3 regions of the Leifsonia sp. Y862 genome follow, and region 1 is predicted to be linked to each of the others. Evidence: predicted binding sites of a transcription regulator. Region 1 holds the regulator's gene; each other region holds the start of a gene.
What was found. Region 1 encodes LexA, which represses DNA repair genes until DNA is damaged. Its sites were predicted from a motif close to TCGAACANNTGTTCGA; they were not measured.
Positions count from the first base shown of each region.

Region 1 (9,799 bases):
TGTTCCAGCCCATGTGCGGCAGAACGGGCGCCTTCAGCTCTGTGACGGTACCCGGCCATTCGCCGAGGCCGTCAGAATTGACGCCGCGCTCGACGCCGTGCTCGAAGAGGATCTGCATACCAACGCAGATGCCGAGCACCGGGCGTCCGCCCGACAGTCGGCGGTCAATGATCTCGTCGCCGCCGACCGCCTTCAGAGCGTCAACGACGGCGCTGAAGGCACCGACGCCGGGAACCAGCAGCCCATCCGCTTCGAGGGCGAGCTTCCGGTTCGACGTCAGCGTGACATCGGCACCGGCCAATTCCAGAGCCTTCACCGCGGAGTGGACATTGCCCGTTCCGTAGTCAAAGACGACAACGTTGGTCATAATGCACCCTTGGTGGACGGGACACCGACGACAAGCGGGTCGAGGGCCTTCGCCTGGCGGAATGCTCGCGCGAACGCCTTGAACTCCGCCTCGGCGATGTGGTGGGGGTCGCGGCCGCCCTGCACGGTGACGTGCACGGTCAGGCCGGCGTTGTAGGTAATGGCCTCGAAGACGTGGCGCACCATCGACCCGGTGAAGTGCCCACCGATGAGGTGGAATTCGAACCCGGCAGGCTCGCCGGTGTGCACGAGGTATGGACGGCCGGAGATGTCGACGACGGCCTGCACGAGCGCCTCATCGAGGGGAACCAGTGCGTCGCCGTAGCGGGAGATGCCTGCCTTGTCCCCGAGGGCCTGCTTGATGGCCTGGCCGAGCACGATGCCGATGTCTTCCACGGTGTGGTGCACGTCGATGTCGGTGTCGCCATTCGCTGTCACGGTGAGGTCGGTCAGCGAGTGCTTCGCGAAGGCGGTCAGCAGGTGGTCGTAGAACGGCACAGACGTGTGAATGTCACTGACACCCGTTCCGTCGAGGTCGATCGAGAGAACGATGCTGGACTCGCTCGTCTTCCGCTGCAGGGTAGCGGTGCGGTGCGAGGCGACAGGAAGTGAGCTCATGTCGCTAGTTTATTGGGCTTCGGGCGCGTCGACACGCGCGATTGCGTCCAGGAAGGCAGATGACTCCGCCTCGGTCCCCGCCGTCACCCGCAGGTGGTTCGGGATTCCCACGTCACGAATCAGGATGCCCTCATCCAAGAGCGCGAGGAACGTCGCGTGCGGGTCCTTCACACCACCGAACAGCACGAAGTTGCTCCAGCTGCGGTGCGGCGCATACCCGAGCTTCTCCAGCTCAACGACCAGGCGGTCGCGCTGTCCCCTGATCTCGTCGACCATGGCGAGCATCTCGCCGGAGTGGGCGAGCGCGGCATTCGCGGCAGCCTGCGTGAGCGCGGACAGGTGGTACGGCAGGCGCACCAGGCGGAGCGCATCGGCGACGGCCGGATCGGCGGCCAGATAGCCGACGCGAGCACCGGCAAATGCGAACGCCTTGCTCATCGTGCGAGACACCAACAGGCGCTCCCGGCCCGGCAACAGTGTCAACGCACTGGCCGCACCGACCGGCGCGAACTCTGCATAGGCCTCATCAACCACGACGATGCCGGTGGTGGCGTTGTAGACCGCTTCGATGGTGTCGAGAGAAAGCGGGGTACCCGTCGGGTTGTTCGGCGAGCACAGGAACACCAGATCGGGATTCGTGCGCTGCACCCAGTCGGCAGCAGTCTCAGGAGAGAGCTCGAAATCGGCATCGCGGTCGCCGGCTACCCAGCGGGTGCCGGTGCCCGACGCGAGAATCGAGTACATCGAATAGGTGGGAGCGAAGCCGAGCACCGTTCGCCCAGGCCCGCCGAACGCCTGCAGCACCTGCTGGAGAACCTCGTTGGAGCCGTTCGCCGCCCAGATGTTGTCGCGGGTGAGTCCGTGACCGAGGTAGCGAGCCAGACCGTCCCGCAGTTCGGTGAACTCGCGGTCTGGGTAACGATTGACCGTCAGGATCGCACGGGCCAGTGACGCGACGATGTCATGCGCGACAGCCTCTGGGATGGGGTGCGTGTTCTCGTTGACGTTGAGGGCAACGGGGACGCTCTTCTGCGGAGCGCCGTATGGGGTCTGACCACGGAGGTCATCGCGAAGGGGAAGGTCATCGAGGCTGGTCACTCGCCCAACTTTACCGTTGGGAGGTGAGAGCACCTCTCAGCTAAGCGTGGCGGCGCACCAGGCGATGCCGCCCGGCGAAACGTCGCGCCTAGAAGGACGCAGGCAGAGCCAGCCGCTGGCCGGGCTGCACGTCTTCACTCGCCAGTTGGTTGAGGTTGACGATGTCGGCAATGACGTCACGCGGGTCGGCGGCGGGTGCCAGTGATTCGGCAACTTCCCAGAGGGTCTCCCCCGCGGAGATCGTGATGTAGGCGAAGTCGGCCGCACCGGAGGCCGTGCCGGCCCCTGAGGCCTCTGCAACGCCACCGCTCAGGGCAAGGAAGAATGCCGCCGCAACAAGAGGAGCGGCTGCGAGCGTCGTGAAGACGACGCGACCCCGCCGCGTCAGACGCAGGCGAGTTGTCGCCACGGCGGGACGTGGGGTTGTGGCTGGTGTGATTGGTGTTGCTGTGGGTACCCCGCCAAAGGGCGAGACGGTGGAACGTGTTCCGATGCACACTACTGCGTTCATGTCGAACCTCCAGGTAAGGACGTACCCGGCTCTCGGCCGGGAGAGCCAGGTACGAATCTATGTTCCGAATATATATTCGATTATTCGAACAATCAAGCATGTGTGCGGTTGTTACCAAAAAGAAATGTGCGACACACTCGAACAAACGTTTGCCGAATAGGGGTGTGCCAGATACAGTTTCGATTGTTCGGTTGTACTCAACCAGACACCACCGACATTCAAGCGGACGTGCCATTCGCACAGCGCACCACAGGCATGAGAGGCGAGGACAGTGACGCAAGACACCAGCAGTTCACGCAACAAGAACGACAAGGTTGGCGCGAGCGGCACCAGGCGACGGAAGAGCCTGAGCGAGAAGCAGCTGGCTATCCTCGACTTCATCCAGCGCTCAGTGAGCCAGCGCGGCTACCCGCCGAGCATGCGCGAGATCGGCGATGCCGTCGGACTCGCGTCGCTGTCGAGCGTGACGCACCAGCTCAACCAGCTGGAGCTCAGCGGATACCTCCGCCGTGACCCGAACCGTCCTCGCGCCCTCGAGATTTTGATCGAGATCCCGCAGGCGCCGGAAGACGCGACCATCGCCGAGCAGGAGGGCTTCCCCAGCGCCCAGATCGGTGACGCCGCAATGGTGCCGCTCGTCGGCCGCATTGCTGCCGGCATCCCCATCACAGCCGACCAGCAGATCGACGAGATCTTCCCGCTCCCCCGCCAGCTGGTGGGCAAGGGCGACTTGTTCATGCTCAAGGTCGTCGGCGAATCAATGATCGACGCCGCCATCTGCGACGGCGACTGGGTTGTCGTGCGCCAGCAGAAGACTGCAGAGAATGGCGAGATCGTCGCCGCCATGCTCGACAATGAGGCAACGGTCAAGGTCTTCAGGCAGCGCGACGGCCACACCTGGCTACTCCCCCGCAACAGCAACTTCGAGCCCATCGTCGGTGACTTCGCCGAGATCCTCGGCAAGGTCGTCGCGGTACTCCGCTCCGTCTAATCCCGCTGCTGCCTAATACCGCTGCTTCTGGAGGCCCGCCAGGGCCGTCTCGAAACCAGCACCGGCGAGGTCTCGAGACACCCGCTGACGCTCGCTCCTCGACCAACGACACATGGTCCCGGCTGGAATTCCAGCCGGGACCATTTCCATGTGTGGCCGCGCCACCGCCGCGATTACGCGGAGACAGCGACCTCTGACGCGGCGCGCACGGCGCGCGTCGCCTCCAGGATGTTGCGGAGCGAGTCGACCGTCTCGTCGTAGCCGCGGGTCTTCAGGCCGCAGTCAGGGTTGATCCAGACCTGTCGGCCGGGGATCGACTCCAGCGCCCGATTGATCAACTCAGTGACCTCTGTCACGCTCGGCACGCGCGGCGAGTGGATGTCGTACACGCCAGGGCCGATGCCGTGGTCGAATCCGCTGCTCTGGATGTCACTGACGACCTCCATGCGCGACCGGGCGGCCTCGATGCTGGTGACATCGGCATCCAGGTTGCGGATGGCATCGATGACGACCCCGAACTCCGAGTAACAGAGGTGCGTGTGGATCTGCGTGACGGCAGCCACACCGGCGGTCGCCAACTTGAAGGAGCCCACAGACCAGTCAAGGTAGTCGGCCTGGTTCTTCTTCTTGAGCGGGAGCAGCTCGCGCAGTGCAGGCTCATCCACCTGCACAATCTTGATGCCGGCGGCCTCGAGATCACCGATCTCGTCGCGGAGGGCCAATGCCACCTGACGGGCCGTCTCGCCGAGGGGCTGGTCGTCGCGCACAAAGGACCACGCCAGGATGGTCACCGGTCCGGTCAGCATTCCCTTGACGGGCTTCTCGGTGAGCGACTGCGTGTAGACCGACCAGTCGACGGTGATCGGCTTCGGGCGCGACACGTCGCCCCAGAGGATCGACGGGCGCGTGCAGCGGCTGCCGTACGACTGCACCCAACCGTTCTGGGTGACAGCGAAGCCATCGAGGTTCTCAGCGAAGTACTGCACCATGTCGTTGCGCTCCGGCTCTCCGTGCACGAGAACATCGAGGCCGATCTCCTCCTGCAGCTCGACGACCCTGACGATCTCTGCACGCATGAGGGCGGTGTACTCCTCGAGGGTCAGCTCGCCCTTGTTCAACTGGGCCCTGGCGCGCCGAATCTCTCCGGTCTGCGGGAACGACCCGATGGTGGTGGTCGGCAGGAACGGCAGCCCGAGAGCCGCGTCCTGTGCCGCGACCCTCGCGGCGTAGTCGCCGCGGTTGAAGTCCGCGTCCGTCAGGCCGGCTGCGCGGGTGCGCACGGCACCGTCACGCACGCCAGGGGCGGCAAGGCGGGCGGCCAGGGCAGCGGATGCCGCATCCAACTCAGCCTGAATCGCCGCCGTGCCGTCGGCGAGGCCCCGCGCCAGGGTGGCCACCTGCGCCACCTTCTGGTCGGCGAAGGCCAGCCAGCTGCTGAGGTCGTCGCCGAGCTCTGACTCGTCTTCAACGTCGTGCGGCACGTGCAGCAGCGACGTCGAGGTGGACACGGCGACGCGCGGGCTGAGCTCGGCAACAGCGGCCACCGTGTTGAAAGCTGCGGCGAGGTCGCCCCGCCAGATGTTGTGACCGTCGATCACACCGGCGACAAGTACCTTGTCGGCCAGGCCTGCCACGGCTTCCGGCACCTGCCCGCGAACGAGGTCGAGGCCGATCGCCTCGATGGGGGCCGCTGCGAGCACGGGGAGGGCGTCGTCGAGGCTGCCATACGGCGCGGCCACGAAGATCGCGGGGCGCTGTTCCAGTCGTCCGAGCACCGAGTAGGCGAACTGGGCGGCCCCGTACACCTCACTGCTGGGAACCTCGATGCTCTCGCTGACGAGAGCCGGCTCGTCGAGCTGCACCCACTGTGCACCGGCATCCGCCAGACGGGCGAGCAGCGCGGCGTAGACCGGGATCAGGTCGTCGAGTCGCGAGAGCGGCACGAAGCCCTTTGGGGCGTCGTCGCTCGGCTTACTGAGGGCCAGCAGCGTGACCGGGCCGACGATGACGGGCCTGGTCAGGTAACCGGCGGCGGCTGCCTCCTCGAATTCACGCACGATCCGATCGCTCGCGAGGGTGAAGTTGGTCTCAGGGCCAATCTCCGGCACCAGGTAGTGATAGTTCGAGTCGAACCATTTGGTCATTTCGAGCGGCAGGTTGTCGCCCTCACCGCGTGCCAGCGTGAAGTAACCGGCGAGGTCGATGCGGCCGTCTGCGTCGACCAACCCAGCGAAGCGGGCGGGGACGGCGCCCACTGTCACTGCGGCATCCAGCACCTGGTCGTAGTACGAGAATGACTCGGGGATCGAGGAGTCATCCCGGCCGAGACCCAGTGCAACGAGGCGGGCGCGCGTGGCCTCGCGGAGGTCAGCCGCGGTCTGCTCGAGGGTGGCCTCGTCGATGCGACCGGCCCAGAAGGCTTCAACAGCCTTCTTCAGCTCGCGGCGGCGGCCGATGCGCGGGTATCCGAGGATGGTGCCTGTCGGGAATGCGGGAGTGGTTGTCATGCTGGTTCCTTGACTGTTGAGGCAGATACTGCGGTGGTGGGCTGTCGGTCAGATGGCTGGTAGTTGGTGGGGAGGGCCCCGGCCCGTTCGAGCACCGAGAGCACCGTGCGGTGCTGGTTGAACGCGTACAGGTGCAAGCCGGGGGCGCCGCCGGCCACGAGCTCCTGCGCAAGGGCGGCGGCGTGCTGGACGCCGATCTCTCGTTTGCCCTCGTCGGTCGGCTCGATCTCCAGCTGGATGGAGAGCTCAGAGGGCAGCTCCTCGCCGGAGAGCTGCAGGATGCGCGTGAGCCTGGCCGGGCTGGTCACCGGCATGATGCCGGGCAGGATGGGGAATTCAACGCCAGCTTCCCTAGCCCGCTGGATGAAGCTCAGGTAGTGATCGGCGTGGAAGAACAACTGCGTGATGGCCAGGTTCGCTCCCGCCGCTTGCTTGGCAAGGAGCGTGTCGATGTCCTGCGAGGTGGAGCGGGAGCGCGGGTGACCGTTGGGGAACGCGGCGACGGCGACACGCACCTTGTCGCGCTCCGACTTCACCGCCCTGGCGCCAGGGAGCCCTGGGATGACGCTCTCGCTGTATGGCACCCGCTCTGCCTGTACACGGTGGATGAGCTGCACGAGCTCCCCTGCGCTCTTCAGATCGCCAAGGAAGGGCTCTCCGTCGACGGTGCCCTCAGGGGCGTCGCCGCGGAGGGCCAGGAAGCTGCGGACGCCGGCATCCAGAAATTCGCGAATGAGCTGGCTGGCCTCTGCGTGCGACGAGCCGACGCAGGTGAGGTGGGCCATCGGTTCGACGCCGGTGGCATGCAGGATGTAACTCAGGACTTCGAGAGACGCGGTGCGGGACGAACCGTTGGCGCCGTACGTCACGGAGATGAAGTCTGGCCTGGCCGCCGCCAGCCTGTCGATCGTCTCAGTGAGAGCGGTCGCTGCGGCATCCGTTCGCGGCGGGTAGAGCTCGAACGACACCGGAACGCGGCGAGGACAGTCAGGGTCCGTCGTCGTAGTCATAAAACCTCATTCGGCATAAGCGCTGCCGCGGCCGGGCAGCCGCGGTCCACCAGCGAAATGCTGGTGAATTGTCGCGGGCGGGTGCCGGGCTCGGCTGTCGCTCCATGCCGATCGGATTGGTCCGGTCGGCAACGATTGGAGCGACTCTAACAACACCGAAGTCGAATGAAAAAGGGTGTGACAGATTGTTTCGCGCGGAGTACCGCGGGGCTGAATCTGGACGTGCGGGCGCGCCGAAGCAGCCCCGCGGGTCAAGCGCAGCTACGCGGTAGCTGCAGCACCAGCGAAGCTGCGGGCGACCCGCGCAGCGCGGTCACGCCGGGGGAAGCCGGGCGTGATGGCGCCGGCTAGGCCGTGATGGCCTCTACGCGCGCAAACGGCGCGAACTGTGGCTGGATCTCCGGGGTGACCATCGCCCGCACCTGGGTGCCGGCCTCCGCGTACTCGGTGGAGAGCACCTTGCCCTGGTCGTGCAGGAGAGCGATGAGGTCGCCGCGCTCGTACGGGATGAGGAGGTCGAGTTCGATGCCGGGTCTCGGCAGCAGCGTCGCGATGGCTTCGAGCAGTTCCTCGACGCCCTCTCCGGTGCGTGCAGAGACGAAGATGGCCTTCGGCTCCAGCCCGCGCAGTACGAGGCGGTCGTCGTCGCTCACCAGGTCGCTCTTGTTGAACACGACGAGTTCGGGGATGTCTCTGGCACCGACTTCGCCAATGACGTCGCGCACCGTGGTGAGCTGGCTGGCCGGGTCTGGGTGCGACCCGTCGACAACGTGCACGATGACGTCGGAGTCGGCGACCTCTTCGAGCGTGGAGCGGAACGCCTCCACCAACTGGTGAGGCAGGTTGCGAACGAAGCCCACGGTATCCGTGAAGGTGTACTGGCGGCCGTCGGCCGTCACTGACTTTCGCACCGTGGCATCCAGCGTCGCGAAGAGCGAGTTCTCGACCAGCAGGCCAGCCTTCGTGATGCGGTTCAGCAGGCTGGACTTGCCGGCGTTCGTGTACCCGACGATGGCAACGGATGGCACGGAGTTGCGCTTGCGGTTCGCCCGCTTGGCCTCGCGTGCCGGCTTCATCTCGACCATCTGCTTGCGAAGCTTTGACATCCGGGTGTGAATGCGGCGGCGGTCGAGTTCGATCTTCGTCTCACCGGGTCCACGGGACCCCATGCCTGCACCGGCGCCACCCACCTGGCCACCGGCCTGGCGGGACATCGAGTCACCCCATCCGCGCAAGCGCGGAAGCAGGTATTCCAGCTGCGCCAGCTCAACCTGGGCTTTACCCTCGCGACTCTTGGCGTGCTGGCTGAAAATGTCGAGGATGACAGCAGTGCGGTCGATGACCTTCACCTTGACGAGGTCCTCAAGGGCACGTCGCTGGCTCGGGGCCAGCTCGGTGTCGGCAATCACGGTGTCGGCGCCGAGCGCCTGGACGAGTCCTGCAAGCTCCTGCACCTTGCCCTTACCGAGGTAGGTGCTGGGGTCGGGAGTCGCCCTGCGCTGCAGCAGCCCATCGAGCACGGTGGCACCGGCCGTCTCGGCCAGTGCGGCAAGCTCGCGCATCGAGTTCTCGGCGTCTGCCGTCGTGCCGTGGGTGTACAGGCCGATCAGGATGACGTTCTCCAGGCGCAGCTGGCGGTACTCGACCTCGGTGACGTCTTCGAGTTCGGTGGAGAGACCAGCGACGCGGCGGAGCGCATTGCGGTCCTGGCGGTCGAACTGGTCACCGTCGCGCTCTGCGTCGGTCGAGGCACTCGCGTCGGTCTGCAAAGCTTGCGCTGAGCCCCCGAAAACGGCATATCCGGATGAGCGGCTCTCGGCGTTTGCCAGCACACGTGCGACGACATCGTCTTCGTGGGGCGTCTGTGGTTCAGTCATTGCTTTAACCCTAGTTCCTCTAATTCCGGTAAGTTCCCTCTATGGCACCCGAGCACTATTTCTCTTCGGCGCCCGACAGCGAACTTAAACTGCGACAGATTTCCGTGCAGCTGGCCGGCCAAAAACACACTGTGACGACCGCGAATGCGGTGTTCAGTCCCGAGCATGTCGATACCGGCACGGAGGTGTTGCTGAACAATACCCCGCCTCCACCGCCCGGCGGCGATTTCCTCGACCTGGGCTGTGGGTGGGGACCCATCAGCTTGCACCTGGCCCTGCTTTCTCCGCACGCAACGATCTGGGCCGTTGACGTCAACGAGCGCGCCCTCGATCTGGTGCGCCGCAATGCAGAGCGTCTCGGCCTCACCAACATCAACGCCGTGCTCGCCGCGGATGTTCCCGACGACATCCGTTTCCGCACGATCCTGTCGAATCCGCCGATTCGCGTTGGAAAGGCCGTCTTGCACGACCTCATGACGACCTGGCTGCCACGGCTTGCCCCTGAGTCGGATGCCTGGCTCGTTGTGCAGCGCAACCTGGGTTCTGACTCGCTCCAGCGTTGGCTGGACGGCGAACTGTCTGACGACTTCACCACCACGAGGGAAACCACCAGCAAGGGCTTCCGCGTGCTGCGGGTGCACCGCAGGGGTCTCCCGGACGAACCGGACCTGGGCTAACGACTTAGCCGAGGTTCAGCACCCCGTCGAAGACGAGTTCTGCCGGACCGGACAACGAGACGTGCTCGCCGTCTTCGGTGGGGAACATCCGCACGCCAAGCACACCGCCTGGCACCTGGACGCGCCACTGGTGAGGTGCTGAGG
Region 1 is NZ_JBYHFR010000002.1:868,648-878,446, reverse strand. It holds gene hisH (imidazole glycerol phosphate synthase subunit HisH) at 1-367, opposite strand, end outside; gene hisB (imidazoleglycerol-phosphate dehydratase HisB) at 364-984, opposite strand; gene AC25Z0_RS14145 (histidinol-phosphate transaminase) at 994-2,082, opposite strand; gene AC25Z0_RS14140 (LysM peptidoglycan-binding domain-containing protein) at 2,171-2,491, opposite strand; gene lexA (transcriptional repressor LexA) at 2,865-3,584, shown strand; gene metE (5-methyltetrahydropteroyltriglutamate--homocysteine S-methyltransferase) at 3,758-6,091, opposite strand; gene AC25Z0_RS14125 (methylenetetrahydrofolate reductase) at 6,088-7,101, opposite strand; gene hflX (GTPase HflX) at 7,449-8,978, opposite strand; gene AC25Z0_RS14115 (class I SAM-dependent methyltransferase) at 9,020-9,655, shown strand; gene dapF (diaminopimelate epimerase) at 9,660-9,799, opposite strand, start outside.

Region 2 (9,799 bases), on a different contig from region 1:
CAGCGCGTGAGCAACGGTGAGGAGTTCGAGCCGGTGAGCTTCTGCCACGCCGGCTGCGACGGTGGCGTGGTCAAGCGAGGGCAGGCCAGGGGCGCCTTCGACGGTCCCGTCGTCAATCATGAACTTGATGTAGTCAGAGCCACTCGTAGCGAGCTGCGGGATGAACGCGACCGCTTCTTCCGGAGTAGTTGAAAACGGCATGACAATGTTCGCCCAGGGGTTCTCGCCACCATCCTCAGTCTCGCCACGTTGGGGCATGGACTTTCCCTCGTGGTCGTCACCGTGTTCGTCGCTTCCTTCATGAGAGAACAACTCGCTGGGGTGTCCGCCGGGAGGGGTCAAGCCGAAGCCAGCCGACCGAACGTCTGCGACGCGATCATTGTTCGTGACGGCTTCACGATTGTGCTTGGTGAGTGCACCCTGCATTTCCAGTTCGGTCGTGACACCGAACGTCAGCGCGAGTGCAAGCGATTCGATCGAGGTGTGCACGTGGGCATCGATGAGTCCTGGCATCAGCGTTGCGCCGCTGACGTCGATGATCTCTGCGTCGGACGGGATTTCCCCGCCTACCGAGAGAATCACCGCACCCTCCAGCACCACGGTGGTGTCGGCGAGGACGGTCTCGCCGTCGAAGATTCTGGCGTTGACCAGGGCTGTCTTGCTCATAGTTCGTTCTCCTGTGCTGGTTTGGGTGAGGATCAAAGAACATGTTCTTCACAAACATGTTCGTGATCACCATACCCGGAGAACCCGGTCGTAGCGAACATGTTCGTGATAGATTTGCCGAATGATTGAGTCAACCCGCCCCGTGAGTCGCCGCGAACGACCTGCAAAGCCGCCTCTGACCCGGGCCGGCATCATTGCAGCCGGGGTGTCGATCCTCGAAACCGAGGGAATGGACAAGGTCACGATGCGCCGGATCGCGACCGCGCTCGACACCGGTGCCGCCTCGCTCTACGTCTATGTGCAGAACACCGCTGACCTCCACGCGCAGATTCTCGACGAATTGCTCGCGGACGTGCGGCCTGGCACGTCCGGCCCGTGGCTCGCGCGCCTGATCGATCTCCTCGAAAGCTACGCGGCAGTGCTTTTCGAGCATCCGGAGATCGCCCGGATCTCAATGTCAACCCACACATCGGGCCCCAACTATCTTCGGCTCGTCGACGCCATCCTCGGACTGCTCGAGGAGGGCGGTGTTCCCGCCGGCCAGGCGGCATGGGGCGTCGATCTGCTCTTCGCCTATCCAACCTTCCTGGCTGCAGAACGAGGCTCACGCACCACGGCGCAACGGACCCCCAACCGTGATCTAGCCGACCTCGCTAGCCACATCGCCTCGGCCGATCCTGCAGAACTCCCACACGTCGCCGCCGCCGGTGCCGAGATCGTTGCGGGCACACCCGCCGAACGCCTTCGATGGGGAATCACCGTGCTCATCAACGGAATCACCACAACCGAACGAGCTTAGCCGCGCCTCGGCGTGCGTGCCCCTGGGCGTAGGCTCGCCGCATGGGCAGCCTTTTTACGAACCTGGCAGCTGCGGTCGTCGATGACGCGGCCGCGCAGCGGGTGCGTGTCGACCCGGGCGAAACGGGCCTCACCGCGCGACTGCGGGCTGGCGAACTGGCGACAGACAGCGTGGCGTTCTTTGCCAGTCAGGCGGGACGCCTTCTGGGGCTGCCTCGGATCACTGTCAATCCGCGCAGGGTCGGCGTCAACTTCAGCAGTTTCACCTATCTGAGCGTCGACGGAGTACCTGCGGCGGCCTGGGCTCCACTCAGTGGGTTCTTTGCAACGGATGACGGGTGGGTGCGCACCCACGCGAATTATCCGCACCACCTGCATCGGCTCTGCGCGGCATTCGGTCTTGAAGCGACCGCGAGCCGTGAGGAGTTCGCTGCAGTGCTGGCGGGGATGTCTGCGGCGGATGCCGAGGCCCTGGCCGTCGCTAACGATGCCCTCTGCGTGCGCGTGCGCCGCCCAGAGGAGTTTGCCGACGTGATCGCTCCTGCGCCGCTGCTGGACTGGAACGTGAACGGCGACGGCGTCGGCGACGGCGTCGGCAATGGCGCCGGCGCGGGCGGTGCTGGTGCACGTGGACTGGCCGGGCGGGCGCCGCGCGTGCTCGATCTCTCGCGGGTGATCGCGGGGCCGACGTGTAGCCGAGCGCTCGCGCTGCTCGGCGCGGACGTGCTGCGGGTCGACCCCGTCGATCCGGCGGAGATCGCCGTGCAGCACATCGATACAGGAGCAGGTAAGCGGTCGATCATGCTCGACCTCCGCCGCGATGTGACCCTTCTCGACGGCTTGTTGGCCGAAGCCGACGTTGTGATTCTCGGATACCGCCCTGGCAGCCTCGACCGGTTCGGCCTCGATGAGCGCAGCCTGCGCGAGCGTCATCCGCGCATCGTGACCGCTTCCCTCAGTGCGTACCCGGCGGGCAGTGCCTGGGCGGAACGCCGCGGATTCGACTCGCTCGTGCAGGCAGCTTCCGGGATCGCGGTCATCGAGGGCGGCACCGACAAGCCAGGGTCGCTGCGAGCCCAGGCACTCGACCACGCCACCGGCTATGTGCTGGCGGGAGCGATCTGCGCGGCACTTGCAGATGGCAGGGCGGCACACATTCGAGCATCGCTGGCCGCAACTGCCCAGGCGCTGATCGGACTAGGCGTTGTCGACAACGCTGAGCAGCCACTACCAACGGATGCCGCCGCACTTGCTTCCGAGCTCGAGACCGTTGACAGTGACTATGGCTCGGTGCGCCGTGCTCGCTCAGTGGTCGATATCGCCGGTCGCGAGCAGGGTCCCGTCGTGCGACTGGGGAGTTCGCGGGCGGCCTGGCTTGAGCCGGCCTGAGACACGCGGTCTGCCTGAGAAGGTGTCTGGCTCCAGATGAGCGCGCGTGCGCTGGGACCAACTGCATTATTGAGACTGCGCTATTTAGAACGGCGGGTTCTCTGGCAGTGGTGTGCGGGATTCCCGTAGCTTTCGGAGTAGTGGCGAACGTGCCAGCGAATTCGTGGGCAGCGGATGCCGGGGCAGTGGATCGGGTGGTGCGTTGATCCCGACGTATCCCGTGGGGGTGGTGACGGTGACGCTGCCGTCTGGGTCTCGCTTGTACCGGATCTTCGTCAGCGTCTTCAACCGGTGATCGGATGGGCAGAGCGGGATCAGATTGTCTTCGTTGGTGAGTCCGTGGTCGCGGACCCACTCCTTGAGATGATCGACGTCGGAGCTGACGGCGAGCCGGTTGCAGCCTGTCCGTGCGCAGGTGCCGTACTTCACGGCGAGCCACTCGCGTTGCGCTTTCGTGGGCCGGTAGCGAGTGCGGTCGAAGGAGAGGATCTCGCCGCTGAACGGGTCGGTGCCCACCCGGCGGAACGCCGGGGCATCGATGAAGAGTTGCGCGGCGGTGACGGGGTCGATGGGTCCGTAGCCCTGCAAGACTGCGGGCTGATCGAATGGGACCGGCTGGCCGGCCTGGGCAGCTGGGCCAGTTTGATCGGTTGCACCGGCAGTGCCCGCGTGGTTGAGATGTCCGTTGTGCCCCACTGGGTTCGTGCCACCGAGCAGCTCATGGATGGGGACGAACAGCAGCGGGCGGACCTTCGCCGCGGTCGGGGTGCCATCGCCCGCGAGCCAGCCGGCGAACAGGTCGGTGCGGATCTGTGCCCGGGTGCGGCACCGGTCCCGACCGGTGCCGGCGGCTCGGGCTTCTTTTGCTTCCTTCTTCGCGATCTTCTTCGCGGTGGCATCCAGTCGGGCGTTGATCCGGATGCCGTCCGCGGCGCTGATCACCGCGAACACGGTGCACATGCCGTCGGTGGCCGGTTCAATGATGACGCGGCGGTCAGCCATCGCGCGTGCGTGGCGGAGTTCAGGGGGTTCGGCGAGAAGTCGTTGCTGCAGGGTGCGGGCTTTGCGTTGGAATGCTTCCGGCGTGAGCTCGGTGGCCTTCGCAGCGAGTTCGGTGTCGTAGTGGGCGATCACCTCGGGGTCGGTCAGCCCGGTGAGATGGTTGACGGCGGCGCGGGCCTGCGCGTATCCGGTGTGACCGGCTTGGAACAGTGCCCAGAGCTGCGGCAGCGACTCGGCGAGCACCAACCCTTCGTGGGCCATGGTCCGCACCTGGTCGGGCGAGCGATGCAAACGCAGACTCAGGTCGGTGGCCGCGGTTCGTTCGGCCAGGTCCAAAGCGTCGGGCTCACTCATCCCGCCGGGCGTCAAGTAGATGCTGAGGTTGTTACGGGCCAGACGGATGACCTCCGCCGCCGCCGCTACCTCCACGGCCAACGACTGAGCGGTCGTGGACTGTGCGGTCTCGGCTTTGCGGAGCGCGAGGTTGATCGCGCCGTGTGCGGACTCCGTTCCCGGGCCACCGACATCGCCGACCAGGACCTGCGCTGCAGCCATCTCTTCAGCGACCGCCTCCTCAGTAGCCCGCTCTGCGGCTTGCGTGGCGGCCACTTGCTCCGCGGCCTGCGCTGCGGCATCTTCTGCGGCCTCTTCCTCGGCCTGCTGCACGTCCCATTCGAACACCCACTTCGAGAGCTGCTTCTCGGCATTGGACCAATTAAAGTCCACGGGTCCGCGCGGCGCCGCAGCGAGCCGAACGACGGTCGCCAGGGCGCGGTCGGCGAAGGAGGATGTGGGAAGAGCCGAAGCCGCAGGAAGCGAGGCGGCGGGAAGAGGGCCGGCGGGAAGGGGGCCGGCGGGAAGCGAAGCAGCGGGAAGTGACGCAGCGGGAGGTGACGCAGCGGGAGGTGGGGCAGCGGGACGAGATGCCGCGGGAAGCGAGGAGACCGAGCGCGTGGAGTGTGAAGAGGCGGGAGTGTTCACCGGCCGTTCGGGATGTTCCAGCGCTGGATCCATACCCCAATTCTAGATCAAATGTTCGAAAGAAGCTAGAGGTTTCCTCATTTTACTCGTATAGTTGTGCCCATGAATCGTTCACCGCCGGCACCACGGCACGCCCCGCCTCGGACATCCGTCACCGCAGGCCACGCGACCGAGCAACCGCACCCGCCACCGCAAACCACGGCCGTCCGGCCGTCGAGCACCCTACTTCCAGACGAATCCCTGCGGTTCAACGGATGCCCACGGCACCGTCAGTTCGCCGAGCTTCCAGCGATGCGGCGAGCCCTGCACAGGCCAGCCCTGCGCCTTGAGCGCCATCACGGTCGCCACCCAGCGCTGCTTTGGTCCATAGGCGGCGAGCGGCGACTGGTGCTGCCAGTGCCGGTCAAGGTCGACCAGTAGCTGGTGAATCCGTTCCCCTGGCACGTTCCGGTGAATCAGAATCTTCGGCAGCCGCTCTGCCACGATCGACGGGCGTTCGAGGTCTGCGAGCCGCAGCGAGATGGAGAAGCGCACCGGACCATGGCGAGTGACATCCACCCAGGCGGCGATCCGCCCGATCTCGTCGCAGGTGCCGTCAATCAGCACGCCGTGATGCTGCAACCGCGGTGCCAGCATCCGCCAGGCCGGCACCACCTCTGACTCGTCATACTGCCTGAGCACGTTGAGGGCCCTGATCACCGCGGGCTTTCGTCCCTTGGCGAGCGGCACTTCGAAACCACCGACAGCGAACGAGACGCGCGCATCGGCAGCGAATCCGGTCGTGCCCGCACGCACCTCGGCGAGCTGGTCGTTCGCGCCCTTCACCCGAGCTGGGTCGATCTCGAGACCGAGCACGGCGACATCCGCTCGCTTCTTCGCCAGGCGGTGGTGTAATTCAAGGCTGGTCACGGCGCTCGCGCCATAGCCGAGGTCGACAACAAGGGGATCATCGGTGTGACGGAGGACGGGGAGGTGACCAACCCATCGATCGACGCGACGCAAGCGATTCGTGTTCGTTGTGCCGCGCGTAATGGTTCCAACAGGCATACCTCTATTGTCCACTCGCTAGAGTGGATGACATGTCTGCCCCATACACTCTCATTCTTCTTCGTCACGGAAACAGCCTGTGGAACCAGCAGAACCTCTTCACCGGTTGGGTGGATGTAAGGCTCAGCGAACAGGGCATCACCGAGGCCAGGCGTGCCGGCGAATTGCTCGCCGAAGCGCAGATCCTGCCCGATATCGTGCACACTTCTGTACTGACCCGCGCCATCTCGACGGCGAATCTCGCTCTTGAGCAGGCCGACCGCGCCTGGATCGACGTCAAGCGCTCCTGGCGCCTCAACGAGCGTCACTACGGTGCGCTGCAGGGCCTCGACAAGGCAGAGACCCTCGAGAAGTACGGTCCAGAGCAGTTCCAGCTGTGGCGCCGCAGCTTTGACGTGCCGCCGCCCGAGCTCGAAGCGGATGCCAAGTGGTCGCAGGTCGGCGACCCGCGTTACGCCGCACTCGGCGACGCCGTTCCCCGCACCGAATGCCTGAAGGACGTCATCGAGCGGATGCTGCCCTACTGGGAATCCGACATCTCCGGCGACCTGCGCGACGGAAAGACGGTACTCGTCACCGCACACGGCAACTCGCTGCGCGCCCTCGTCAAGCACCTCGACAACATCTCGGATGACGACATCGCCGAGCTCAACATCCCGACCGGCATCCCGCTCGTCTACAAGCTGGGCGAAGACCTCATGCCGCTCGGCCCCGGCGAATACCTCGACCCTGAGGCCGCCGCTGCTGGCGCCGCAGCTGTCGCGGCACAGGGCAAGAAGTAGAACGACCTAGCCCGTAAAGACTCCGCCCGCCTCCCTTCATGGGGAGGCGGGCGGAGTTGTTTGGTGACAGTGCGCCTGGCCTGAGCGGCGCTCGACCTCAGCGAACCTTTCGCCGGTAGATTGAGATAGCCCAGGCGTAGGCGACGATGAGGATGCCAATGAGCCAGGCAAGGGCGATCCAGATGTCGCTGCCGACGGGTTGCTCGGCGAACAGCGCTCTGATGGTGTTCACGATCGAAGTCACGGGCTGGTTCTCGGCGAACCATGCGACCGGCCCTGGCATCGAATCAGTGGGCACGAACGCCGAGCTGATGAACGGCAGGAAGATCAGCGGGTAGCTGAACGCGCTCGCACCGTCAACGGTTTTCGCCGAAAGTCCGGCGATCACGGCGAGCCAGGTCAGCGCGAGGGTGAACAGAATCAGGATGCCGGCGACGGCGAGCCAGGCGCCCACGGATGCACCGGTGCGGAACCCCATCACGAACGCGACGCCGATGACGACTGCGACCGAGACCAGGTTCGCAACCAGGGAGGTGAGAACGTGCGCCCAGAGCACGCTCGACCGGGCGATCGGCATGGATTGGAATCGTTCGAAGATGCCGCCCTGCATGTCGAGGAACAGTCGGTACGCGGTGTATGCGACCCCCGACGCAATCGTGATGAGCAGGATGCCGGGGAGCATGTAGTTGATATACGACTCGTCGGATCCCGTGTTGATCGCGCCGCCGAGCACGTACACGAATAGCAGCATCAGGGCGATCGGGGTGACCGCGGTGGTGATGATGGTGTCTGGACTGCGGAGGATGTGACGCAGCGATCGGCCGGTAAGAGTGCCGGTATCGCCGAGGACGTGGGTGGTCATCAGGATTCCTTTCGTGCGGGGACCGTGTCGCCGGCACGTTCGTCGGCGGGGGTGGCGGTCGCATCTGTGTCGGTCTCGTCTGTCTCGCCGGTGTCACCAACGAGGGCGAGGAAGACGTCCTCAAGGGATGGCTGCTTCTCGACGTATTCGACAGTCGCGGCCGGGAGAAGCTGCTTGAGTTCGGCGAGGGTGCCGTTCTCGATGATCGTGCCCTTGTGCAGGATCGCGATACGGTCGGCTAGCTGCTCGGCCTCGTCGAGGTACTGCGTCGTGAGAAGCACCGTGGTGCCCTGGACGGCGAGTTGTTTGATGGTCTGCCACACCTCGATGCGCGCCTGGGGGTCGAGGCCTGTCGTCGGTTCGTCGAGGAAGACGATCGGCGGATTACCGATCAGGCTCATCGCGATGTCGAGCCTCCGTCGCATGCCGCCCGAGTACGTCGCAGCCTTGCGGTTGCCTGCTTCGGTGAGCGTGAAGCGGGCGAGCAGGTCGTCGGCGATCCCACCGGGGTTCTTCAGATGACGCAGCTTGGCGATCAGCACGAGATTCTCGCGACCGGTGAGCACGTCATCGACCGCAGCGAACTGGCCGGTCAGGCTGATCGACTCGCGCACGTCACCGGGATTCGCGGTGGTGTCGAAGCCATGGACAGTTGCTGTGCCCGCATCGGGCTTCAGCAGTGTCGACAGGATTCGCACGAGCGTTGTCTTGCCGGCGCCGTTCGACCCGAGCAGGGCGAGAATACTTCCCGCCGCCACGTCGAGGTTGACGCCCCGCAATACATGTATGTCCTTGAACGACTTCTCAATGCCCTGCACCCGGATCGCCGGTTCGAGGGCCTGGTTGATGGTCATAACTGTTCCTCGCGTTCTGCGTCGTCGATCGCCTTATTGAGGCGAGCGCGTTCCTTGTCGATCCACCGCTTGCCGCTGTAGGCCAGTGCGAATGCCTCGGCGAACTCGACCGGGTCGTCGCCGACGATCGCTCGCACCGGGGTGCCGTCGGTCGCGGCCCGCTCCCACAGGTCGGCAAGGTCGCCGATCATCGTCACCATGGTGTCGCCGTCGGTCACATCGCCCGAGTACAAGAGGTAGCGATGCACAGCGTTCGCCGCGGCGGCGTACGGTGCCGGCAGATCATCCATTCGTGCCTTGGCCTGCTTGTACTGCTTTTTCTGCTCGAGCGAGCCGGTGACGGCCTCGATCCATTTCGCAGCCATGGTTACTCTCCTTCTTCGTTCGTACGTTCGATGTGGTGATGGAGCTGTTCGATGCGTTCTGCGAGGAAGCTCCAGGTCCTCCAAAACTCTTCGAGGTACTCGCCGCCCTGCGCGTTCAGCGAATAGACCTTGCGCGGCGGCCCCTTCTCAGACGGGACTTTCTCCACGTCAACGAGGCCGCGCTGCTCGATCCTGAGCAGCAGCGCATAGATGGTGCCCTCGACGATGTCGGAGAAGCCCTCGTCGCGCAGCCGTGCCGTGATCTCATAGCCGTATGCAGGTCGCACGGCGAGGATTGCGAGGACGATTCCCTCGAGAGTGCCCTTGAGCATTTCGGTCGCTTGCTTGCCCATGAAACCCTCCCTTCCACTACTCAGTGATGCTGCTATTCAGTGTTACTGCTATTCAGTGTTACTGACTACTGGTAGCTAGTTTCACCGAGTAGTGGCGATCGCGCAAGGGGTGAACGAAAAAAATGTGAATGCAATTTCCGCACGCCCTGCCAAACGCACAACGCAAAAACGCGAAAGCGCAGTTCGTGTCGGTTGACCGAAGTCATAACGACAAGAACTGCGCTTTCGCGTAGCGGATGAGAACCCCCGAGCGGAACCGAGCGGAGCCGAGGGGGAGGGGAGTGGCTAGTCGGCGCTGTCCTGGTGCCAGTCACCCGTTGCGAGGTACTGCACCTTCTTTGCGATGGACACCGCGTGGTCCGCGAAGCGCTCGTGGTAGCGGCTGGCGAGGGTGGCGTCGACGGTGTCGGCGGCCTGGCCCTTCCAGGTTTCGCCCAGCACGGCGTCGAACACGCTGAGGTGCAGGGCGTCGACCTTGTCGTCTTCGTTGCGGATGGTCTCGGCGAGCTTCACATCTTCAGACGTGAGCAGCTCGGTGAGCATGGTTGCGATCTCGACATCGAGGGCGCCCATCTTCCTGAACGTGGGGCGCAAGCTCTTCGGGATCACCTTGTCTGGGAACCGGTAACGCGCCAACTGGGCGATGTGGGTCGACATATCGCCCATCCGCTCAAGGGAGGCGCTGATGCGCAGCGCGCTC
Region 2 is NZ_JBYHFR010000001.1:1,717,855-1,727,653, reverse strand. It holds gene AC25Z0_RS08145 (amidohydrolase family protein) at 1-666, opposite strand, end outside; gene AC25Z0_RS08140 (TetR/AcrR family transcriptional regulator) at 788-1,465, shown strand; gene AC25Z0_RS08135 (CoA transferase) at 1,507-2,853, shown strand; gene AC25Z0_RS08130 (HNH endonuclease signature motif containing protein) at 2,938-4,869, opposite strand; gene AC25Z0_RS08125 (class I SAM-dependent methyltransferase) at 5,059-5,883, opposite strand; gene AC25Z0_RS08120 (phosphoglyceromutase) at 5,916-6,665, shown strand; gene AC25Z0_RS08115 (ABC transporter permease) at 6,763-7,527, opposite strand; gene AC25Z0_RS08110 (ABC transporter ATP-binding protein) at 7,527-8,381, opposite strand; gene AC25Z0_RS08105 (DUF1048 domain-containing protein) at 8,378-8,746, opposite strand; gene AC25Z0_RS08100 (PadR family transcriptional regulator) at 8,749-9,099, opposite strand; gene phoU (phosphate signaling complex protein PhoU) at 9,385-9,799, opposite strand, start outside.
Region 2: a site for LexA is predicted at 4,880-4,895, ahead of AC25Z0_RS08130 (HNH endonuclease signature motif containing protein). Genes of this name have one in related genera too.

Region 3 (9,799 bases), 560 kb from region 1:
TCGCCTGCCCACCAGAAGCAACGTTGCTCACCCTCATTGCCGCGTAGGCGTGCACCAATAGGCGGGAATACTCTGGGGAAATCAGTACGGGCGCCGAAAGGGTCACGAGCACCCCTCGGAAGCGTCTATACTTATTGAGGCCCAACAGCCATCGGGGTATGGCGCAGCTTGGTAGCGCGCGTCGTTCGGGACGACGAGGTCGCAGGTTCAAATCCTGTTACCCCGACCAGATAAAAGGTTCCCACTCTTCGGAGTGGGAACCTTTTTCGGTTAACAATTCTGGTCGCCGATCACGGTCGCCAATCTCCGTCACCATCTTTTGCCGCGCTGTCCGCTGACCTAGTCTTGTCGCACTGCGAGACTCGCAGCACGCACGCGAAACCATCGGATGGCACTGTGACCGACGAACGACCCGACACATTGTTCACTGCCACACAACCCACCGAGCTGCGGATCCTCCGCCGGGTCACGCTGTGGAGCACCGCCGTCTACGTGGTGCTGCTGGCGCTGATCGCCTTCTGGGCGACATCCGTCGACGGCTCTGTGCACGACCTGCTCGCGGACAGGCTCGTGCTGTGGCGCAGCCACGGTGCCCCTGAGTGGCTGCGGTACGGCGCGATCGAGTTCGCAGCAAACGTGCTGCTGTTCGTCCCACTCGGCGTGTGCATTGTTGTGCTTCTCGGCGCACGACGGTGGTGGCTGGCCATCGCGTGTGGCGGCGTGCTGAGCGCGGCCATAGAACTCACGCAGCTGCTCTTCCTCCCAGACAGGTCGGCCTCTGTTCGAGATGTCCTCGCGAACACCACAGGGACCGCGCTCGGAGTCACCATCGGCCTGCTGCTGGTCTACGGCGTCGCTCGAGTGTCAGCCAGACGATCGGCTGCCACTCGAGCGACGAGCGGTTAGATCAGGGCCAGAGCCAGGGCTAGGCGAGGACCAGACGCGGGTAGTCGGTGTATCCGACCGCACTGGGGCCGTAGAAGGTTGAGTAGTCTGGCTCGTTCTCGGGGTGCTCACCCATCCAGCGCTCCAACAGGTCGGGGTTGGCGATAGCAGCGCGCCCAACGGCCACGGCGTCAGCATGCCCGGCCTCGAGCACGGCCTCGGCCTCCAGGCGCGTCGTCGGTGAGGCGAAACCGGTGTTGACGACAATCGGTCCGGCAAAGCGACGACGCAGATCCTGCACGAGGCTGCCAGCCGGTTCTGCGTGCAGGACGTCGAGGAACGCGAGGTTCAGCGGGGCAAGACCATCGACAAGCGCGCCATACGTGGCGGCCACGTCGGCGGCATCCGTTTCAGCAATGTCCTGGATGTTGTGCTCAGGAGAGATGCGCACCCCCACAACACCAGAACCCAGCGCCGCTACGACGGCAGTCGCCACCTCAATGCCGAACCGGGCACGATTCTCGGGGCTGCCCCCATAGTTGTCGTCGCGAATGTTCGCCGCAGGGGAAAGGAACTCGTGCAGAAGGTAGCCATTGGCGAAGTGAAGCTGCACACCATCGAGCCCGGCCCGCATAGCGTTCACTGCCGCCTCGACGATCTCGGCCTGCACCGCTGGCAGTTCCTCTGTGCTCAGCGCGTGGGGAACGGGGTATGCCTCCTTGCCATTCGGGGTGTGGAGCTCGCCCACAATGGCGATCGCACTCGGTGCGACGATTCGGCTGGTGCCCGTGATGGATGTGTGTGAGACCCGACCTGAGTGCATCACCTGCATCACGATCTTTCCGCCGGCCGCGTGAACGGCATCCGCGACGCGCGCCCACCCAGCGATCTGCTCCTCGGTGTGGATACCAGGCTGGCCCGAATACGCCCTCGATTCAGGACTCGGGTACACACCCTCCGTCACGATGAGCCCCAGTGAGGCGCGCTGTGCGTAGTGCTCAACCATCAGGTCGGTCGGTACGCCGTCGGCGCTGGCCCGCAGGCGAGTCAGCGGCGCCATGACCAGGCGGTTGGACAGTTCAATGTCGCCGAAGGCGACGGGAGAATACAGGTTCACGAGAGTGAGGCCTTTCGCATTTCAGAAGTGGCGTGCAGGCCGCTGGATGGCGACAGCGGAGGTCACGGCCGCCATCGACTCCGCGTGCGAGACTTCCGCGCACCTTTTATCCAACCCGATGAAGCGCCACCGCATTCCTCAGCAGGCACGTAACCCGCGTGGCGCAGTCTTGAGTACCCGCTACGGGCGCCCGAGGCCGTAGTACGACCAGCCGGCGGCGCGCCAGGCCGCTGGGTCATATGAGTTGCGGCCATCGACCACGACAGGGGTGCGCACGAGTGACGCGACCCACACCGGGTCAAGCGCCCGATACTCGGGCCATTCCGTCACCAGTACGACAACGTCTGCGTCGCGCAGCGCGTCGTCGAGTGACGCCGTGTAGCCGAGTTGCGGATGCCTGGCGCGGGCATTCTCAATGGCTTCAGGGTCGGTCGCCACTACGTCAACGCCGAGGCCGTGCAGCTGCACGGCAACATCGAGCGCCGGCGAGTCACGCACGTCATCGGAGTGCGGCTTGAAGCTGAGGCCGAGTACCGCCACCTTGGACGTGTGCAGGTGGTCGCCAAGGGCAGACACCGTGAGTTCGACGACGCGCTGTCGCCTGCGCAGATTGATGTTGTCGACTTCCCTGAGGAACGCGACGGAGTCCCCCCTGCCCAGTTCCTCAGCGCGCGCCGTGAATGCCCGAATGTCCTTGGGGAGGCATCCGCCGCCAAACCCGACGCCGGCGCCCAGGAACTTGCGGCCGATCCGGTCGTCGTAGCCGATGGCATCCGCGAGCTGAGTGACGTCGGCTCCGGTCGCCTCGGCGATTTCCGCCATGGCGTTGATGAAGCTGATCTTGGTGGCGAGGAAGGCGTTCGCCGACACCTTGACGAGCTCCGCGGTGGCGTAGTCGGTGATGACCAACGGCGTCTCGGCCGCGATGGCCGACGCGTAGACCTCATTCAGGAGGGCAGTCGCGTGGTCGCCGGTCTCGCCGGATGGAACGCCATAGACCAGGCGATCAGGGGTGAGCGTGTCCTGCACGGCGAATCCTTCGCGCAAGAACTCCGGGTTCCAGGCCAGTGACGCGCCACGACCGGATGCCTCAACCAACTCGGCAAGGCGGGCGGCGGTTCCGACCGGTACAGTGCTCTTCCCCACAACCAGTGACCCCACAGCGAGGTGAGGGATCAACGCTGTCACTGCGGCGTCGACATAGGTGAGGTCGGCGGCGTAGCTGCCGGCCTTCTGCGGAGTTCCGACGGCGACGAAGTGCACCTGGGCATCGGCAACAGCCGCGATGTCGGTGCTGAAACGCAAGCGGCCAGTGCTCAATGCTGAGGCAAGAACCTCTGGCAGGCCAGGCTCGAAGAACGGAGCTTGTCCCGCGGAGAGCTGTGCGATCTTGTGCGCGTCGACATCGACGCCGACGACGTCGTGCCCCAACTCGGCCATCGCCGCAGCGTGCACCGCGCCCAAATAACCACAACCAATAACCGACAGCTTCACTCGATGCACCTCACCCTTGAAGTGTATCGGGCGGGTATCTGCGTCTGCGGCGAGGCCATAGTGGCGCGCTATCCCGCCGTTGGTTCAGCGGGTGAGCACTGTGCCGTTTCGAAGCACAGAGATCATCGTGTGTTCGTCGGCCTCGATGACCAGGGTCGCAGCTTCCGCGCGCCCTGCAGGCAAGACCCTGGCCGTCAACCGACCAGAGCGCAGCCTGTCCAGCTCGGCTGCCACCATTTGTGCGAGAGAGTCGACGTCGAATGATGGATGGTCCCCGCCATCGTCGAGCAGGATGACTTCGATGCCTCGCGCTCGCGCCCGTCGCGCTGCGTCGGTCAGCGGCTCACGGCAGAGCGAACGAGCCCTCATCGCGTCGCGCAATCCGGCCTCGACCAGCAGGCAGTCCGCCCGCTCTGCATCGCCGGGCTCATGCTGGTTGGCGAGCCGTTCAAGGGCCGGACGCGCCAGCGCGTTGATTCGATCCAGCTGGGCCTTGCGCTCCATGATGGCGGCAGTCTGGGTGGCCTCCACTTCCGCTCGGCGAAAACGTGCGATATTCAGCGCTGCCAACGTGCGTGCAGTGCGCTGGACGCTCACCGCGACCAGCGTTCCGGCCAGCAGTGTTCCCGCATGTCGAATCACGAGATTGACGCCGACAGAGACGCCCAGATCGTTCACGGAGGCCCAATAGATCGTGATCGCAGCCATGGCGGCGTACCCGAACCATGCCAACCCCCCACGACCGCGGAGCGCCATCACGAGGAGCACCATGGTGATAGCACCGAGATGCCACTGCGAAAACGGATTGCTGGTGCTGGTCGGCAGCTGGAAGAACCTGAGCAGCATCGTGACGGCGCAGAGTGCCAGGATGACCCACGCACGTTTCACGGGCATCCGGATGCCCACATCTCCCATCAGCCCATATGCAGCCAGGGCCGCCGCAATGAAGGCGGGGATTTCCAGCACCAGCCCAGCGCGCGGATCGTCGTCGGTAAACGCCAGTACCGCGTGCACCGCGATGAAGAAGACCAGGATCACTCGCGCCGTCGGCAGCGAGATGCCCAGCATCTCAAAGGTCGAGCTGGGCTCAGTACCAGCGGATGCCTCGGCGCTGGCAGCTGGTCCCTCGGCGTGAGGCGCGGCCTTCTGGCCTGCTGATCTCAGCTTGCTGCCGACCATGAGACCTCCACCTCAGTGCCCTGTCCCGGTTGCGTGCGCACCAGAGCAGCTCCCCCGTTCACGCGCTGCATGCGACCAATAATGCTCTGGGCGATTCCGAGACGCTCAGCCGGAACTGCCGACAGGTCGAAACCGACACCGTCGTCGCTGACCGTGATGCGCAGCCCTGAACCGGACATCTGTGCCACGATCGTGCGCCGTACCGGACGGCTCAGCGTTCCCTGGGCGCTGGCGAGCGAATTACGGATGGCCTCACTGACCGCGCCGAGCATCGCGGTGGCAGCCGCGGAGGGAATCACGCTCGAATCGACGATGTCGTGGCGGAGGACACTCTCCTCGTCGAGGTCTTTCACCGCTGTCACCAGCCGAGCAACGAAGTCATCCCCGCGCACTGTCCGGTCAAGGTGCGGCACACCGAGCGCGTCGAGCTGGGCGAGCGTTGAGGAGGCATGCCTCGACAGCACATCGCTCGGCACGGCACTGCGCCCCGCGAGCAGCAGGGTGGAGATGACGCTGTCGTGCACGATGGCATCGATATTCAGGCGTTCCTGTTTGCGCGACACCCTGGCAGCTCGTTCCGCATAATCACGGCGCGCGGCAACAACCGCGGCGTCGAGCCGTGCAGCCGCAAGCTTGGTCGACAGCGCGAGTCCAACGACGACGGAGACCAGGAGCAGCGAATAGAGAGCATCCTCGAAACCGGTGAGCGCAGCATTCGGCTGCGCCGACGCTCGCCCCCTGATCACCCCACCGAGTGCGCACATGATGCCGGCGTAGCCCCAGATGATCCGTGTATCGCGGGTGACGGCCACAACGCAGAGCGCCGGCAGCCCCGTGAACGTGATGATCCACGGCACGTCGGCATCGGCCGGAAACCGCCCGCCCGGAAACGCGAACGCGGCAACAACGGCGAAGAAGAAGGTGCTGGCGCTCACCATGGCCAGTGTCCGCATCACGGAAATCGGCGCCCACTGTGACATCACGCCAAGGGCGAGAGGAATACCGAGTACCAGCAACCACACGGCGATCGCCGTCGCAGCCGGGTACACGCTGAACTGCGCGAAGACCGATGTCACGGAGAGACCGCCGAACACCAGGGCGATCAAGCCGATCGCGGCGTATAGCGTGCGCGTCATCCGCTCTGTTGCTGTTCCCGTCACCCGCCGGGCTCGACGCTGGCGGCCAGATCGACGCGGTCGACGATATGAAGCGGCCGCAGCCGGGCCGGTCACCGCTGGCCAGGCATGGGCAGGATGCCGTCCTCCAGCGCTCGCTTATACAGGTCGATCTTGGTACTCGCCGGCCGACCGACCCGCTCGTACTTTGACCGGACGCGACGAATGTAGTCAACAACGGTCAGCTCTGACAGCCCGGTGCGGCTGGCAACCAGCGGAGCTTTCGCCCCCGCCGCGTACAGCGACAGGACTTCCCGCTCTCGGGGGCTCAATGCGGCATCCGCCAGGTCGGGATCTCCGTCCAGGGCTGCGGCCCACTCCGTGGACAGGATGGGCTCCCCCGATGCCGCCCTGGCCACGGCGTCAAGCAGCACGGCTGTCGGCTCAGATTTGCGCACGACGCCCAGTACCCCGCCCCGCGCAGCAGCACGCATCAGGTTCGCGTCGTCTCCGCCCGTGAACGCCAGCACCTGGGCACCGCTCGCGCGGAGTCGCTCTACGTTGTCGGACACCATCGACCCGTCGGACAGACGAAGATCAAGGATGACGAGGTCAACGCCTTCCATGGCAGCCCTGGACTCAAGCAGGTTCGTCACACTGTCCGTTGTCGCCACCACGACGATGTCGGGGATGGTCGAAAACAGATCCGCGAAACCTCTCACCACTATCTCGTGGTCGTCGATCAGAGCCACACGGAAACTGGCCATCAGGTCTTCCCTCCTGCGCGTCGTGACACCCACATGCCACGGATGCGACACTCCGTTGCACTCAACCTAGGGCACGATGGCCACCAGCTCACAGCGGGAGACGGAGAATGTCTGGGCAGGAGACGACGTGTCGGCCCTACGACGCCCGGCGGCGATCGTTCAGGATGCCGCCGCTCTCTTCGAGATAACAGGCTCCACAGAGCGATTCGTACGTGACCATGTCGCCGTCGATCGCAACCTGGTTGCCGTCGAAAACGAATCGTTCGTTGATCTTCCGGCCGTTGAACACAGCCTTACGCCCGCAGCGGCAGATCGTCTTCAGCTCTTCGAGGCTGTGCGCGATCTCCAGGAGACGGCGGCTGCCAGGGAATGCGACAGTCTGGAAATCGGTGCGGATGCCGTAGGCAAGCACCGGAACATTCTCCAGGATTGCGATTCGCAGCAGGTCGTCGACCTGTTGCTCTGTAAAGAACTGGGCCTCGTCGACGAGCAATGCGCTGACGTCGAGCCCCGTGGTCGCGAGCACACCCTGGCGGTGAGTCTGAAACAGGGCGTAGACGTTGGCGGTCGGCGACATGAGGAAATCGACGTCGCGAGTCACTCCGAGGCGAGACACGATATGGGTATCACCCCTGGTGTCGATCGACGGCTTTGCGAGCAGCACGCGATGACCACGTTCTTCGTAGTTATATGCGGCCTGCAGCATGGAAGTGCTCTTCCCGCTGTTCATCGCTCCGTATCGGAAATAGAGTTTCGCCATTTGCGAATGCTGTCCGTTCTGGGTTGTGGGTGCTCGCGCGCGCCGCCGGTGCCAGGCAGCCCGTTTTACATTACTCGATCCCCCTTGAGCTCACCTTGCTTAAGATTCGAAGATGTGTTCGAATTGGACAATGAGATGGAGCAGCCAGGAACTACAGACAGAGCAGGCGGGCACCCTGCCGGGTCTTGCCAGGCTCAACAACCTGGTGCGCAGCGTTCAGACGCCGGAGTTTGCCGGCATCACTTTTCACGAGGTGCTCGCGAAGTCTGCGCTCAATCGGGTGCCAGGGCAGAGCGCCATGCCCTTCGGCTGGACGATCAATCCATATCGCGGCTGTTCGCACGCCTGCACATACTGTTTCGCGCGTCCAACACACACGTACCTTGATCTGGACTCAGGGGCCGACTTCGACAACGAGATCATCGTCAAGGTCAACGTCGCTGAGGTGCTCCGCACCGAGCTGGCCAAGCAGTCGTGGGGCAGACAGGGCGTGGCTCTCGGCACCAACACGGATCCGTACCAGCGCGCAGAGGGCCGCTACCGGCTCATGCCGGGCATCATCGCGGCCCTTGCCCACTCGGGGACGCCATTCAGCATCCTGACCAAGGGCACATTGCTCCGCCGCGACCTCGACCTGATCGCTGAGGCCGCAGAGCATGTTCCGGTGGATCTCGCCATGTCGATCGCCATCTACGACGACGAGCTGCAGCAGTCGGTAGAGCCAGGCACGCCAACGACCAAGGCCAGGCTTGCGACGGTGACCGCCGTCAGGGAGCGAGGGCTCGAGTGCTCGGTGTTCCTCATGCCGATCCTGCCGTTCCTCACCGACACCAAGGCGCATCTCGACGACGCCCTGCGCCAGGCGAAGGCCGCGGGAGCAACATCGGTGGTCTACACCGCGCTGCACCTGCGGAGCGGCGTCAAGGACTGGTACATGAGCTGGCTGGCGCGCGAGCACCCTGAACTGGTCACCCGCTATCAGGAGCTGTACCGCACGGGAGCGTACGCCCCCAAGGACTACCGCACCTGGCTGGCCGCACGCATCAAGCCGCTCATTCGCGCCAACGGGCTTGAGCGCAGGCACGAGCAGCGGATGCCTGACGTTCGGTCGTCAGCGCTCGGCGGGATGCGAGACGCCAACGGTGAGCGTCGCGCAGCGTTGCTGAACTCGATGTCGCCGAACTCAGTGTCGCTCATTGCGGAGGAGTTGCCCCCAGAGCTATCGCCGACGCTGTTCTGAGATTATGCGGGCAGGTGCAGCGCTGCTGCGGTTGCGGCCAGCGACGCCGCTGCCGCCTCCGGATTGCGGGACAGCGTCGTACCGAGGCTCGGCACCATCTCCTTCAGCTGCAGCTCCCACTCGACGTACTCCTCAGGGAAGCACCGCTTGAGCAGGTCGACCATGATCGGGGCGGCTGTTGATGCTCCCGGCGATGCCCCAAGCAGACCGGCAATGCTTCCGTCGGACGCCGTGATGACCTCGGTGCCGAACTGCAGCACGCCCCCCTGCTTGGCATCCTTCTTCATGACCTGCACACGCTGGCCGGCCGTGATCAGTTCCCAGTCGGCGAGCTTGGCCGTCGGCATGAATTCCTGCAGGGCCTTCAGCTTCTTCTGGCGCGTGGCGACGAGTTCTCCGGCGAGATACTTCATCAGGTCGAAATTGTGCCTGGCGACCGCGAGCATCGGACCGATGTTGTGGGCGCGAATGGAGAACGGCAGATCGAACCAGGTGCTGGTTTTCAGGAACTTGGGCGTGAAACCGGCGTACGGACCGAACAACAGCGATGCCTCGCCGTTCACGACACGGGTGTCGAGGTGCGGAACAGACATGGGCGGGGCGCCAACGGCCGCCTTGCCGTAGACCTTTGCCTGGTGCTTCGCCACGATGTCTGGGTTGCTGGTTTTCAAGAACTGACCACTGATGGGGAACCCACCGAAGCCCTTGATCTCGGGGATTCCGCTCTGCTGGAGCAGGGCGAGCGCGCCGCCCCCTGCACCGACGAACACGAACCGGGCGTTGACCGTCTTCTTGTAGCGGCCGACGAGGTTCATCAGCTTGACGCGCCAGGTGCCGTCGCTCTGCTTCTTGAGCCCGGTGACCTGGTGGTTGAGGTGAAGGGCGGCACCGCGCTTGGTCAGGTCGTCGAACATAAAGCGAGTGAGCGCACCGAAATCGACGTCGGTGCCTGACTCGATCCGCGTGGCTGCGATCTTCTGCTTCGGGTTGCGCTTCTTGGTGAGGAGCGGCGTCCATTCGCCGATCTTCGCCGGGTCGTCACTGAACTCCATGCCCTGGAACAGCGGCTGGTCTTTCAGCACATCAACGCGCTTCTTCAGGTACTCGATGTTCGCCTTGCCGTGCACGAAGGTCATATGCGGCGTCGCATTGATGAACTTCTCCGGTTCGGGCAGCGCGCCGATTGAGACGAGGTGCGCCCACAGCTGACGGCTGATCTGGAACTGCTCGTTGATGCTGACA
Region 3 is NZ_JBYHFR010000002.1:303,990-313,788, reverse strand. It holds gene AC25Z0_RS11635 (metallophosphoesterase) at 1-47, shown strand, start outside; tRNA gene AC25Z0_RS11630 (tRNA-Pro) at 153-229, shown strand; gene AC25Z0_RS11625 (VanZ family protein) at 397-906, shown strand; gene AC25Z0_RS11620 (alkene reductase) at 926-2,002, opposite strand; gene AC25Z0_RS11615 (UDP-glucose dehydrogenase family protein) at 2,183-3,496, opposite strand; gene AC25Z0_RS11610 (hypothetical protein) at 3,581-4,675, opposite strand; gene AC25Z0_RS11605 (sensor histidine kinase) at 4,657-5,835, opposite strand; gene AC25Z0_RS11600 (response regulator) at 5,904-6,557, opposite strand; gene AC25Z0_RS11595 (thymidine kinase) at 6,694-7,317, opposite strand; gene AC25Z0_RS11590 (Rv2578c family radical SAM protein) at 7,448-8,557, shown strand; gene AC25Z0_RS11585 (malate:quinone oxidoreductase) at 8,560-9,799, opposite strand, start outside.
Region 3: a site for LexA is predicted at 7,424-7,439, ahead of AC25Z0_RS11590 (Rv2578c family radical SAM protein). Genes of this name have one in related genera too.